One region of the Sphingobium sp. ba1 genome, then DNA from elsewhere that is predicted to be linked to it. Evidence: riboswitches for the same ligand, from Rfam matches in the RefSeq annotation. Region 1 holds a riboswitch; the other holds the start of a gene.

The links. A riboswitch is a leader RNA that binds a small molecule or an ion and turns the genes downstream of it on or off. The one in region 1 is predicted to bind cobalamin.
Region 2: it holds a riboswitch for cobalamin, as region 1 does, so the genes downstream of both, IL54_RS12660 (TonB-dependent receptor) here and IL54_RS00565 (TonB-dependent receptor plug domain-containing protein) in region 1, are expected to answer to the same signal.

The regions. Positions count from the first base shown of each region.
Region 1 is NZ_JPPQ01000006.1:86,952-93,266, reverse strand. Features, by position in the region: gene gltX (glutamate--tRNA ligase) at 1-1,122, opposite strand, end outside; gene IL54_RS00575 (NAD+ synthase) at 1,229-2,887, opposite strand; gene IL54_RS00570 (ribose-phosphate pyrophosphokinase) at 3,022-3,957, shown strand; cobalamin riboswitch at 4,046-4,275, shown strand; gene IL54_RS00565 (TonB-dependent receptor plug domain-containing protein) at 4,481-6,315, shown strand, end outside.
Region 2 is NZ_JPPQ01000069.1:1,974,871-1,981,000, forward strand. Features, by position in the region: partial or broken gene IL54_RS22285 (FecR family protein) at 1-594, opposite strand, end outside; gene IL54_RS12645 (RNA polymerase sigma factor) at 596-1,141, opposite strand; gene IL54_RS12650 (DUF6961 family protein) at 1,467-1,679, shown strand; gene IL54_RS12655 (alpha-ketoglutarate-dependent dioxygenase AlkB) at 1,690-2,283, opposite strand; cobalamin riboswitch at 2,852-3,085, shown strand; partial or broken gene IL54_RS12660 (TonB-dependent receptor) at 3,304-5,294, shown strand; gene IL54_RS12665 (HoxN/HupN/NixA family nickel/cobalt transporter) at 5,376-6,130, shown strand, end outside.

The DNA of each region.
Region 1 (6,315 bases):
GGCGATCAGGAAGTCCTGGTCTTCGGTGGCCGGCGCGGGGGCGTCGACGGGGCCAGTGACGATCCGCCACCAGTCGGCTGCGCCCGCCACTGTTTCCAGATTGGGGCGGATGGCGTCCCATGCCGGGGCGTCCATGCCGCCCGGCAGCCGCGCGGCGACCGCGTCATAGGGCAGGAGATGCACGATCTTCTGGTTCAGCCCCGCCAGTTCCGCTTCGTCGAAACGCGCGGGGGCGCGGCCGAAATGGGCGAAATCGAAACTGTCGATCAGCGGCTGCATATCGGCGAACGGCTCGACCGACTGGCTGCTGCCGAGCCGCGCCAGCAGCGACGCGATCGCCATGGGTTCCAGCCCCAGTTCGCGGAAATGGGCGACGCCGAGCGACCCCAGTCGCTTGGACAGCTTGCCCTCCGCTCCCGTCAGCAGCGCTTCATGCGCGAAGGCGGGGAGCGGCGCGCCCATTGCCGCGAACATCTGGATCTGGGTCGCGGTGTTGGACACATGATCTTCGCCGCGCAGGACGTGGGTGACGCCCATGTCAATGTCATCGATCACCGACGGGAGCATATAAAGCCAACTGCCATCGGCGCGGCGGATCACTGGATCGGACAGTAATTTGGGGTCGAACCGCTGTTCGCCGCGAATGAGGTCGGTCCAGACGATCGGCTGATCATGATCCAGCTTGAAGCGCCAATGTGGGCGGCGGCCTTCGGCTTCATAGGCCGCGATCTCTTCCGGCGTCAGGCTCAGCGCGCCGCGATCATAGACCGGCGGCAAACCCCGCCCCAGCAGCACCTTGCGCCGCAATTCCAGTTCCTGCTGCGTCTCATAGGCCGGATAGACATGGCCCGCCGCGCGCAACTGATCGAACCGGCTTTCATAGAGCGCGAACCGTTCGGACTGTTTGGCCTCCGCGTCCCAGGTCAGGCCGAGCCATTGCAGGTCGGCGCGGATCGCATCGGCATATTCGGGACGCGAGCGTTCGAGGTCGGTATCGTCCAGCCGCAGCAGGAATTGCCCGCCGCTCTTCTGTGCGAACAGCCAGTTATGCAGCGCGGCGCGGATATTGCCGACATGGAGATGGCCGGTCGGGGACGGCGCGAAACGGGTGATGACGGTCATGGATATCTGGTCCTGATCCCGTTCGCCCTGAGCCTGTCGAAGGGCTGTTCTTCTTCAGAAGAAGGACGAGGCTTCGACAAGCTCAGCCCGAACGGAGTTTGGGGTGTCATGTTCTAAACGCATTAGTGATCGGATAGCGCCGGTCGCGGCCGAAGTTGCGGGTGCCGAGCTTCACGCCGGGGGGCGACTGGCGGCGCTTATATTCGGCGACATAGAGCAGCCGCTCGATCCGGGCGACGGTCTCGCGCTCGAAGCCGCGCGCCACCAGTTGCTCGACCGACAATTCCTCCTCGACCAGGCCGTATAGGATCGGGTCCAGCACTTCATAGGGTGGCAGGCTGTCATCGTCGCGCTGGTCGGCGCGCAATTCGGCGCTGGGCGGCTTGCTGATCACCCGCTCCGGCATCACCGGGCCAGCGGGACCAAAGTCTTCGCCCAGCGTCGGGACATTCGCGTTGCGCCAACGGCACAGGTCGAACACGGTCGTCTTATAGGCGTCCTTCAACACCGAATAGCCGCCCGCCATGTCGCCATAGATGGTGGCATAGCCGACCGACATCTCGCTCTTGTTGCCGGTGGTCAGCAGCATGTGGCCGAATTTGTTGGACAGCGCCATCAGAGTCAGCCCCCGGATGCGTGACTGGATATTCTCTTCGGTCAGGTCGCGTTGCCGCTCGGCGAATACATCGCCCAGCATCGTGTCGAACGCGCCGACCGCCGGTTCGATGGGGATGCTGTCGTAACGCACGCCCAGCAGCCGCGCGCAGGCGACGGCATCGTCCAGGCTGTCCTGGCTGGTGAAGCGCGAGGGCATCATCACGCACCATACCCGGTCGGCGCCCAGCGCATCGACCGCGACGGCGGCGGACAGCGCACTGTCGATCCCGCCCGACAGGCCCAGCACGACGCCGGGAAAACGGTTGCGGTTCACATAATCGCGCAGACCCAGGACCATCGCATTGTAAATGTCGGCCGGCCGGTCATCCAGGACATGGCGATCGCCGGGCAGGCAGACCCACTGTCCGGCCTGCTTCTCCCATATCGTCAGCACCAGTGCTTCGTCCCAGTCGGGCAGCTGGTGCGCGATCGACAAGTCGGCGTTCATCACGAAGGACGCGCCGTCGAACACCAGCTCATCCTGCCCGCCGACGCGGTTGAGATAGGCGAGCGGCAGATTGGTCTCGCGCACCCGCGTCCCCGCGACGCCATTGGTGCGACGGTCATCCTTGTCGACCTCATACGGGCTGCCATTGGGGCTGATCAATATGTCCGCGCCCTGCGCCTTCAGATGCGCGGTGACGAAGGGAAACCAGATATCCTCGCAGATCGGCACGCCGATCTTCACGCCCTTGAAGTCGATGGGCGCGGGCAGCGGGCCGGGCGCGAACAGGCGCTTTTCATCGAACGTGCCGTAATTGGGCAGTTCGCGCTTCTGGCGGATGGCGGTGACCGCGCCGCCTTCCAGCAGCGCGACGACGTTGAACAATACGCCCTGCGCCGCGACCACGGTGCCGACCAGCATTGCCGGGCCGCCATCGCCGGTCGCCTGCGCCAGCCGGTCGAGTTCCTGATTGGCGCGCTCGACCAGCGCGGGTTTCAATACCAGATCTTCGGGCGGATAGCCGATCAGCTGCAATTCGGGATAGACGATCAGGTCCGCATCCATCGCCCGCGCCCGCCATTCCAGCATCGCGTCGGCATTGGCGGCGAGGTCGCCTACCGACTGGGTCATCTGGGCAAGGGCGATCACGAGTTTGTCGGTCATGGACGCGGCCCCTAATGCATTTTTCCGGCTGGCGCAAAAGCGCCTTTCCACCGCGACCCCGCGCCGCTACAGGGGCGGCGTTTCACCCAGCGTCATCAATTCGTCACGCCTTTTCATTTCAGGGGGTTTTGGCCATGAAGCTCATGACCGGCAATTCGAACAAGCCGCTCGCGGCCGCCATCGCCGACTATATCGAAATTCCCCTGACCGACGCCAGCGTCCGCCGCTTCGCCGATGAGGAAGTGTTCGTGGAAATCCACGAAAATGTCCGGGGCGAAGATGTGTTCGTGCTGCAATCGACCAGTTATCCCACCAACGACAATCTGATGGAATTGTTGATCATGATCGATGCGCTGAAACGCGCGTCGGCCAAGCGAATCACCGCCGTCGTCCCCTATTTCGGCTATGCGCGGCAGGATCGGAAGCCCGGCCCCCGCACCCCGATCAGCGCCAAGCTGGTCGCCAATCTGATCACCAAGGCGGGCGCCGACCGCGTCCTGTCGGTCGATCTGCATGCGGGCCAGATCCAGGGCTTCTTCGACATTCCGACCGACAATCTGTTCGGTGCGCCGGTCATGTCGGCGGATATCCAGGCGCGCTTTGGTGATCGCAACCTGATGGTCGTGTCGCCCGACGTCGGCGGCGTGGTGCGTGCGCGGGCGCTGGCCAAGCGGCTCGACAACGCCCCGCTCGCCATCGTCGACAAGCGCCGCGAGCGCGCGGGCGAATCGGAAGTGATGAACATCATCGGCGATGTCGCCGGGCGCTTCTGCGTCCTGATCGACGATATCGTCGATTCGGCGGGGACGCTGTGCAACGCGGCCTCCGCGCTCAAGGCGGCGGGTGCCGAAGACGTGGTCGCCTATGTCAGCCATGGCGTGCTGTCGGGCGGCGCGGTCGCGCGCGTGGATGCGTCCGACCTGCTGGAACTGGTGATCACCGACACGATCCAGGGCACCGATGCGGTCAATACCGCCAAGAAGGTCCGCCACCTGCCCATCGCCCCGCTGCTGGGCGAAGCGATCAAGCGCATTGCCGATGAAAGTTCGGTATCCAGCCTGTTCGACTGACAGCATGAAGCCGGGGCGGCAATTGCCGCCTTGCATGATGCCGTGCCGCCCGCTATCGGGCTGCCGTCCGTAGCGCTCGCTTGAGCGCAACGGGCAAGATCGCGCCGGTGCCTCTTGATCGAGGCTTAAAAGGGAAGGCGGTGCGGATGGGTCACACCATCCAAAGCCGCAGCTGTCCCTGCAACTGTAAGCGGTGAGCGTGATGTACATAGCTTCCTCTTCGAAGGAAGCAGCCACTGGACCGTCAAACGTCTGGGAAGGTCGTACATGACGCCATGACCCGTGAGCCAGGAGACCTGCCGGCGTTCTGGTCGCTCTTGCCTTGGTCCAGGGGATGGCCGTGGCACGGTAACTCTCCGTCTGAGCGACGACAGGAAGGCGGCCGGGGCCGCAACCGTCGTGGGACGCTGGGCTATATATGCGCCGGTTCGTCGCCCTGCGTCGGCCGTCGATCGGCGGGCCATGCGCCTATCATCGACATGCTCCACCGCCCGATATCGCTCGGCGCGGGAGGAGACTATAAATGGTTAAATACGGCATATCCCTGCTGGCGCTCAGCGCTGCCAGCCCCGTTTTCGCGCAGGCCCCCGAACAGATTTCGGACCTGAGCGGCAACAGCACCCCCATCATCGTCACCGCCTCGCGCGTCACCAGCGAAGCGCGCGAAATCGGCAGCGCGGTGTCGATCATCACCCGCGCCGATATCCAGCGCAACCAGATCATCTTCCTCAAAGACATATTGCAGGACGCGCCCGGCGTGCAGACGACGTCCGACCGGCCCGGCCAGTTGACCAGCGTCCGCATCCGGGGATCGAACAATAATGAGATTCTCTGGCTGATCGACGGTATCGAACTGGGCGACCCCAGCGCGATCAGCACCCAGTTCCAGGCCGATCATCTGACCAGCCGTGACATCGACCGGGTCGAAATCCTGCGCGGCAACCAAAGCTCGCTCTATGGCTCCGACGCGGTCGGCGGCGTCATCAACATCATCACCCAGCGCGCGACCGAAGAGGGGCTGCAGGTCAATGCCGAGGCCGAAGCCGGTTCCTATGGCATGCGCAGCGGCGGCGCTTCGCTGCTGGGCAAGAGCGGCGCGCTCGATTTCCGCCTAAGCGCCACCGGCTATCGCCATGACGGCCCCTCGCTCGCCGATCCGCGCACTGCCAGCCCCGCAGGGTCGGCAACCGAGAAGGACGAATATCGCCGTTACGGCTTTAGCGGCCGGGTCGGCTATCAGGCTACCGAAACCCTGTCGCTACAGGCGATCGGCTATTGGTTCGATGCCTTTAGCGATCTCGACAATACGACGTCCGACAGCGACGATACCGCCAAAACACGCGACTATGCCGCCGCGGGCCAGGCCAGCTACAAGAGCCTGGACGGCCAGTTCACCGCCGACCTGACGGCCAGCCGCTATGCCGCGCGCCGCCGCTATTTCGGCACCTGGAACCGGGCCGAAGGCGACCTGTTCCGCGGCACCAAGGACGAACTGACGCTGGCCCTCGCCTATGGCGGCACCGGCCCCGTGAGCCTGGCCGCAGGGGGCAATTATGAGCGGGAGAAGACGACCCAGATCACCAGCTTTTCCGGTGCCTTCCCCGCCCGCGTCAACACCCGCTCTGCCTATGCCGAAATCGCGCTGCGGCCGGTCGCGGGGCTTACCCTGACCGGCGCGGCGCGGGTCGACGACAATAGCCGCTTCGGCACGTTCGACACCTATCGCGGCACGCTGGCTTATGCGCTCGGCGCGCTCAAGCTGCGCGCCAGCTATGGCACCGGGGCCAAGGCACCGGGCCTCTACCAATTGTTCGACCCCACTTATGGCAATCCAGACCTTGAGGTCGAAACCAGCCGGGGCGGCGATGTCGGCTTCGACCTCGCGCTGGCCGAAGGCCTGACCGCGCAGGTCAGCTATTTCTTCACCCGTAAGACCAACGAGATCAACTTCGACGGCAGCCGTCCGCCCTTTGGCGGCTATGGCCAGTTCGGCCGCACCCGTGCGGAGGGGATAGAGGTCGGCGTCACCGCCCAGCCGCTGCCCTGGCTCGGTGTCAGCCAGACCTATGGCTATACCGACCATGAAATCGATCGCGAGATGGACGGCACCTATGTCAACAGCGGCCGCCCGCGCTATACCGGCACCACATCGGTCATCCTGACCCCGGCCGAACGCGCATCGATGACCGCGCGGGTCCGCTATCATGATGGCGACTCGTCGGGCTTTGGCGGCGCGACTGAGGCTTATACGGTGGTCGACCTGCTCGCCTCCTATGGCATCACCGACCGGATCGAACTCTATGGCCGCGTCATCAACCTGTTCGATAAATGGTATCAGGTCAGCTACGGCACCCAGAC
Region 2 (6,130 bases), on a different contig from region 1:
GAAGCCGACATCAAAAACTGTTCCGTGAGCGGTCACGATGGCATCGCCGACAGAAACGATAAACGGCCTCTTATCATGGGCCACTTCGAACCGAGCCTTGCCCTGCTCGAGGCGGAGCGACCTTGAACTTGGCGTAAATCGCATCGACACGATGCTGTCCGTGTCGAGTGTAATCTCTGATCCGTCTGCAAGCTGAAGCTTACGGATCTGTCCGACCCTGCTTGCGAATTCGGCGGTATGATGCCCAGCGTCGGCGACGATTGCGGGTCCGTTCTTTTGGCCCTTATTGCCAGCTGGCATCCAGACGATGGCAGAGAAGGAAAGCAGGATCACAGCGACCGCCGCAGCAAGAGCCACCGCATGTCGGGAGTGCGTCGGCGCAGCGTCTGCTTCGGCTTTGGTCGGCGACACCAGCGACTTTCCTATGCTGTAGACTTCCGCGATCCGCGCGTAGGCAATTCGGTGGTCTGGATCTGCGGCAAGCCATGCCTTGAATTCCTGGTCGCGGTTTTGGGCATCTGGACCCTGCATCGCGGCGAACCAGGATGCGGCTTCTTCGCGCATGGCGGAGCGCTTCTCTTGTTCATCGAGCATGTCAGTCGTCCAGAGCTTGTGCGATACGCGCCAGTGCGCGGCCCAGATGATATTGAACGGTAGGGACCGCGATTCTAAGCTTTTCACCGATTTCTCGATAGGTCAGATTCTCTACCCGATGCATGAGGAAGACTTGCCGGGTCTGGTCGGGGAGACCATCGACGGCCGCCTTGTAGAGACGCATGACATCCTGCCTTTCGATTCCGAAGCTTTGCTCCGGGGCAGCGCCGATTTCGGGTAGTTCATCCAGCGTCGGCCCTATGGTCGCGGCCGCACGTCTCGCACTGCGCATTCGATCCACGAGAAGATTGCGGGCTATGCGTTGCAGATAGGACGCTGGATGAACGAGTATCTTCGTACGCATATGGGCTGCAAGCCTGGCAAATGCTTCCTGCATGAGATCGTTGGCGTCCTCGTCATCCCGCATGCGTTGCTTGAAATAGCGGATGAGGCCCGGAGCTTCTGTGCTGTAAGTATCACTTAGAATCGCCGTGTATGCGCTGTCTTTTGCGACAGATAGGGAGCCGCCTGGATGCTTGTCGGGCATAGGAAGCGGTTGAGCGCGATCCGTCTGGGATCGATTGATGGGGAGAGGACGTAACACGCGAGCTTGGCCAACAGGCCGACAGAATCGGTCCCGAGAATCCCGGGGGCGATTGAGCTAGGTGTGTCTCAAGCGATGGCGGGCCGTCGCTCCGACCGCCCCAAAAATCAGAGGGGCGTCAGTTATGCCTGACAGGATAATCCTACAGCGGGGCCGTCAGCAAAATCCCCCCTGCCGACCTATGATGCCGCGGCCCAGTCTGCAGATCAAGAGGTCAAGACGAATAGTTATTCCTGATGGGTACGCTGGGCCGTGGTACTGCTGAGCGTTGATCCTGCATTGCTTCGATTCTCTCGAGCATGATCCAGGCTGGGCCGAAGCGCTGGCGGTCGAACGGCAGCATGGCGCGAACACGAGCGACTTTATTGCAGAAAGAGTAAGAACGCTGGCGCTGGCGGGTGATCAGGCCGGTGTTGCGCGGTGGCTCGACGTTGCGACGCGCTTGGACCAGCTTCTCGATGCGGGCACCATGGCGCATTGAAGGAGGGCAGCTATCTGATCATGTTCCGGCCCGTCAGTTTCTCAGCGAGCGTACGGAAGGTGATCGACCAGCGGGTCTCTCCCATTTCGGCTATGCTATGTTCCCATTGGTACCGCGCTTCGCCATGAAGGTGATAGACCGAACGCGGCGCGAGCGGAATGGTGACGCGATCGAACCCGCTGGCGTTGCGCCGCCGAAAACGCAAGGGGGCCGACACGCCCAGCGAAATGCCGACGACATGGTCGAAGACCGGGCGATCACGGTGCCAGCCTATGCCGGCACCAAGATCGTAGCGGATGAGGAGCGCCTGGGCTAGGCTGGCGGGCTCAAGGCCGACAAAGACAGCGGCTTTTGCACGCACAGGTAGCAGCCAATCCGGCATGGGATCTGTAGGTCCGAAGCGTGCGTCGTCGAAGTCGTAGCGCCAGCCATAGGAACTGGTCAGGCGCTTGCCGAGCCAACCCTGGAAACGAAACGGCTCGAGCGCGGATGCGTCGATCCCGTCGATCAGCCTCAACTCTTCATCGCGGGAGATAAGGTCTTCCCGATAGGACAAGCCCGGGATTTTCGGAGTCTCAAACAGGTCGGGGAACAGGCTGGCCATCAACGTCTAGATTGGGAGCCTGCGCGCACAAGGCAATCGCATAGCTGATTTTTTGATGGATAGCGCGGTCCGTAAAGCGTTCGATCAATTCGAGTCTGTTTTGGGCACTGACCGGATTCCGACACTGATTTTATGTTGTTTGGCAAATGGGGTAGGTGCGGTGCGGCTTGGAAAACTGTAATCATCAGTGAGCCGCCATGAAGTTCGAGCCATTTTAGTAGGCTGGGCCGTGCAGATCCCACCCATTTGATTAAGAGAGGGGCAAGTGTGCTTCGTAAAATCCGACCCTTTGTCGCCGTTCAGCTGCCAATTTCTTGTTCCTAGGTGCGGTCCTTCCGCTAATCGACAGGTCGCGACCACTTCCGGGCGTACAGGAGTCCGATGGCCAACGACAGGTTCAGGGAAAACCCGCCATTCAAAGCGAGTGCGTGCGGTTGGCGCGCTCTGGCCGTGCCAATGGCAATGGTGGCGCGGGATGCAGTAATCGTTGATTAAATCCCAGCTCCAAGCGTTATTGGCTTTTCCGTTCACTTCAGTTAGGCGAGGGATTGAGAGGCGGACAAGTTCGGCTTTCATTGATCGCGCCGGTGCCCCCAAAAGGGGCTTAATCGGGAATGTGGTGCGGAAGCTTGCTTCCAAATCCGCGGCTGTCTCTGCAACTGTAAGCGGATAGCGCGATGTACATGGCTCCTCTTTGAAGGGGCAGCCACTGGGCCGGACGCTAAATCATGCGAGGTCTGGGAAGGCGTGCATCAAGCTGTGACCCGTGAGCCAGGAGACCTGCCGGCGTCTGGTCGCTCTTGCCTTGGTCCAGAGGATGGCTGCGGCACGGTGAACTCCGTCTGAGCGACGAATGAGCGGCTGGGGCCGCATCGGAGACGTGCGTCGGCCGCCCATGGCGTCCGGCCGCCGCGCGGCTCGCCCGTTCGCGCGGGTATGCCCCGGCCACGTCGCAAGACGCCGGAGGACTATTTCGTGATCAAGACCATTACTACCAGCAGCGCACTTGCGCTGATCTGTATGGGAACGCCAGCCTTTGCCGAACCCTTTGAGAAGGGATCGCAAACAAGCGCGGACGCGGTCGAGGCGGGCAACGACATCGTGGTTTTCGGTCGTGGTGAGGCCATGATCGGCACTGCCAGATCAGCCAGCGAGGGAAGCGTCGGAGGGGCCGATGTCCTCGTGCGGCCACTTCTCCGCGTGGCGGAACTGCTGGAAGCGGTGCCCGGGCTGGTTGCAGCCCAGCATTCGGGGAGCGGCAAAGCCAACCAGTATTTCCTGCGCGGTTTCAACCTCGACCATGGGTCTGACTTCACCACCTATATCGATGAACTGCAGATGAACTTTCGCACACACGGACACGGTCACGGCTATCTCGACCTCAACGGCCTCATTCCGGAGATCGTGGGCCGGGAGGATTTTCGTAAAGGGCCCTATCGCGCCGACGGCGGTGATTTCGCTCTGGCGGGAGCAGCCTATATGATGACCATCAAGGGTTACCACCGGCCGTGGGCATCGGCCGAGGCTGGTTCATATGGTTGGCGCCGCGTCGCCGTAGGCGGAACAGTGCACGACGTGGGCGTGGGAGATCTCACGCTTGTCGCTCAGGCCAAGACCTACGACGGACCGTGGCAGGAAACTGAACGTCTTCGCCATTACTCGGGTTTCGCGAAATATAGCATGCCGAGCGGTGCGGGCACATTGGAGGCATCTCTCCATGCCTACCGGGCGACATGGCACCCTACCGAGCAAATCCCGGAGCGCATTATCGGCACGGCGTTGTGTGCGGATGTGTTCTGCTCTCCAGATCCTTCCGCGCGGGGTGAGACGACGCGCCAGGTGGCTAACATCGCGGTCAAGCAACCGACATGGCGCGCCAATGTCTATGCCCAGTTTTACGACTGGTCGATGTTGTCGAACCCCACTTACACCGATCCGGATGGCACAAGCGCGCAGATCAAGCAGTTCGACCGGCATTGGGTACTAGGGCTGTCCGCTCAAAAAAATTGGGAAATCGCTGACAGTCTGGCTGTGAGCCTTGGCACCGAAAACAGATACGATGCCATCGGGAATGTTGGTGTCGATCGAACGGCTGTCCGCACATTTCTTGAATCTCTCGGGCACTATCAGGTCGGGGAATTGTCTTCCGCGCTCTACGGCGAAGTCGCTTGGAAACTCTTGGCTGGACTGCGTGTGACAGGTGGTCTTCGCGGGGACTATTATCACTATTCCGTGCGTGCACGAGATGTGGTTGCGGCGTCGCTGGGAGAAGGCAGTGGCTCGGCGTCGATTCTCTCACCTAAGGTCTCGATCGCCTATCAGGTTACGCCGCAACTTGAACTCTACGCCAACTGGGTCCGTGGATTCCATTCCAACGACGTTCGGGGTGCGGTAAACAGGGGCACGCCTGTTCCGGTTCTCGTTCGCGGCATCGGCAAGGAACTGGGGGGACGCCTTCAATTCTCCGGGGTCACGTTAACCGCGACTTACTGGTGGCTGCATGTCGGCAGCGAGCTTCGTTTCATTGGCGATTCCAATGCTGTTGAACGTCGGGTGCCAGTGGGTGTCATGGCTATGAAATCGTCGCCTTCTGGCGGCCGTTCCCGTGGCTTGCGCTTGATGGAAACTATACTGCCAGCCATGCCCGCTTCGACAATGGCGATCACATCCCTAATGCATTTGAGAACGCGGCTTCAGCCGGTGCCGCCATCATTCTTGATCCCTGGGAAGCCAGCATTCGGGTGCGCCACCTCGGACCTTCTCCGCTTGTCGAGGACAACAGTGTCCGGGATCGGGGCAGCACCGTCATGAATGCCCGCGCCGCGTGGACGGGCAAGAAGGTCGAGATATTTGGAGAAGTGCTGAACATCTTCGACAGCCGGGACAAGGACATCGCCTATTATTACGAGTCCTACATCCCCGCCTTTGATGCAGGTGCTCCGGTGGAAGGCCGGTTGAGTCGTGTGGTCGAGCCTCGAACCGTGAGGATTGGCGCAAAGGTCAATTTCTAGCGAAATCCCTTGATGGGCGGCGCTGCAGCACGTCTGCTGCGCCATCCTCCGTTTGTACATTCCTTAATCGCCGAGCCAATCATGCCCCTCACGAAGACACTGCCATCCCTGTCTCTGCGCCTACGAATTGGTGCCTTGTTTGCCGGATTGATCGCCGCCAACATTGGCGTCTGGGTCTGGGCATTCAGCCTGTTTCATGCGCAGCCGTTAATGCTCGGCACCGCTGTGCTTGCCTGGGGGCTTGGCCTGCGCCATGCGGTCGATGCCGATCATATTGCGGCCATCGACAATGTGACGCGCAAACTGATGCAGGATGGTCAGCGCCCGGTTTCGGCCGGCTTCTGGTTTGCGATCGGGCATTCCGGGATCATTGCCATAGCATCGATCATCATTGCGGTGACGGCCAGCGCGCTGTCGCAGTTCGGCGCCTTCAAGGAAATCGGCGGCGTGATTGCAACCGTGATTTCCGCGCTTTTCCTGTTCACGATCGCCGGCATGAACCTGGTCATCCTGCGCTCTGTCTGGCGGACCTTTGCGCATGTTCGTGCAGGCGGCAGCTATGTCGAGGACGATCTTGATCTGTTATTGGGTGGGCGCGGTCTGCTTTCCAGACTGTTCAGGCCGATGTTCCGCCTTGTGAACAAAAGCTGGCATATGGCCCCGCTGGGGTTTCTGTTCGGGCTTGGGTTCGATACCGCAACCGAAGTTGCCATTCTGGGCATGTCGGCCAGCCAGGCCGCCGATGGCCTGTCGATCGGGACAATCCTGGTCCTGCCCGCCCTGTTCGCGGTCGGTATGGCCCTCATCGATACGGCGGACGGCGTGGTGATGCTGGG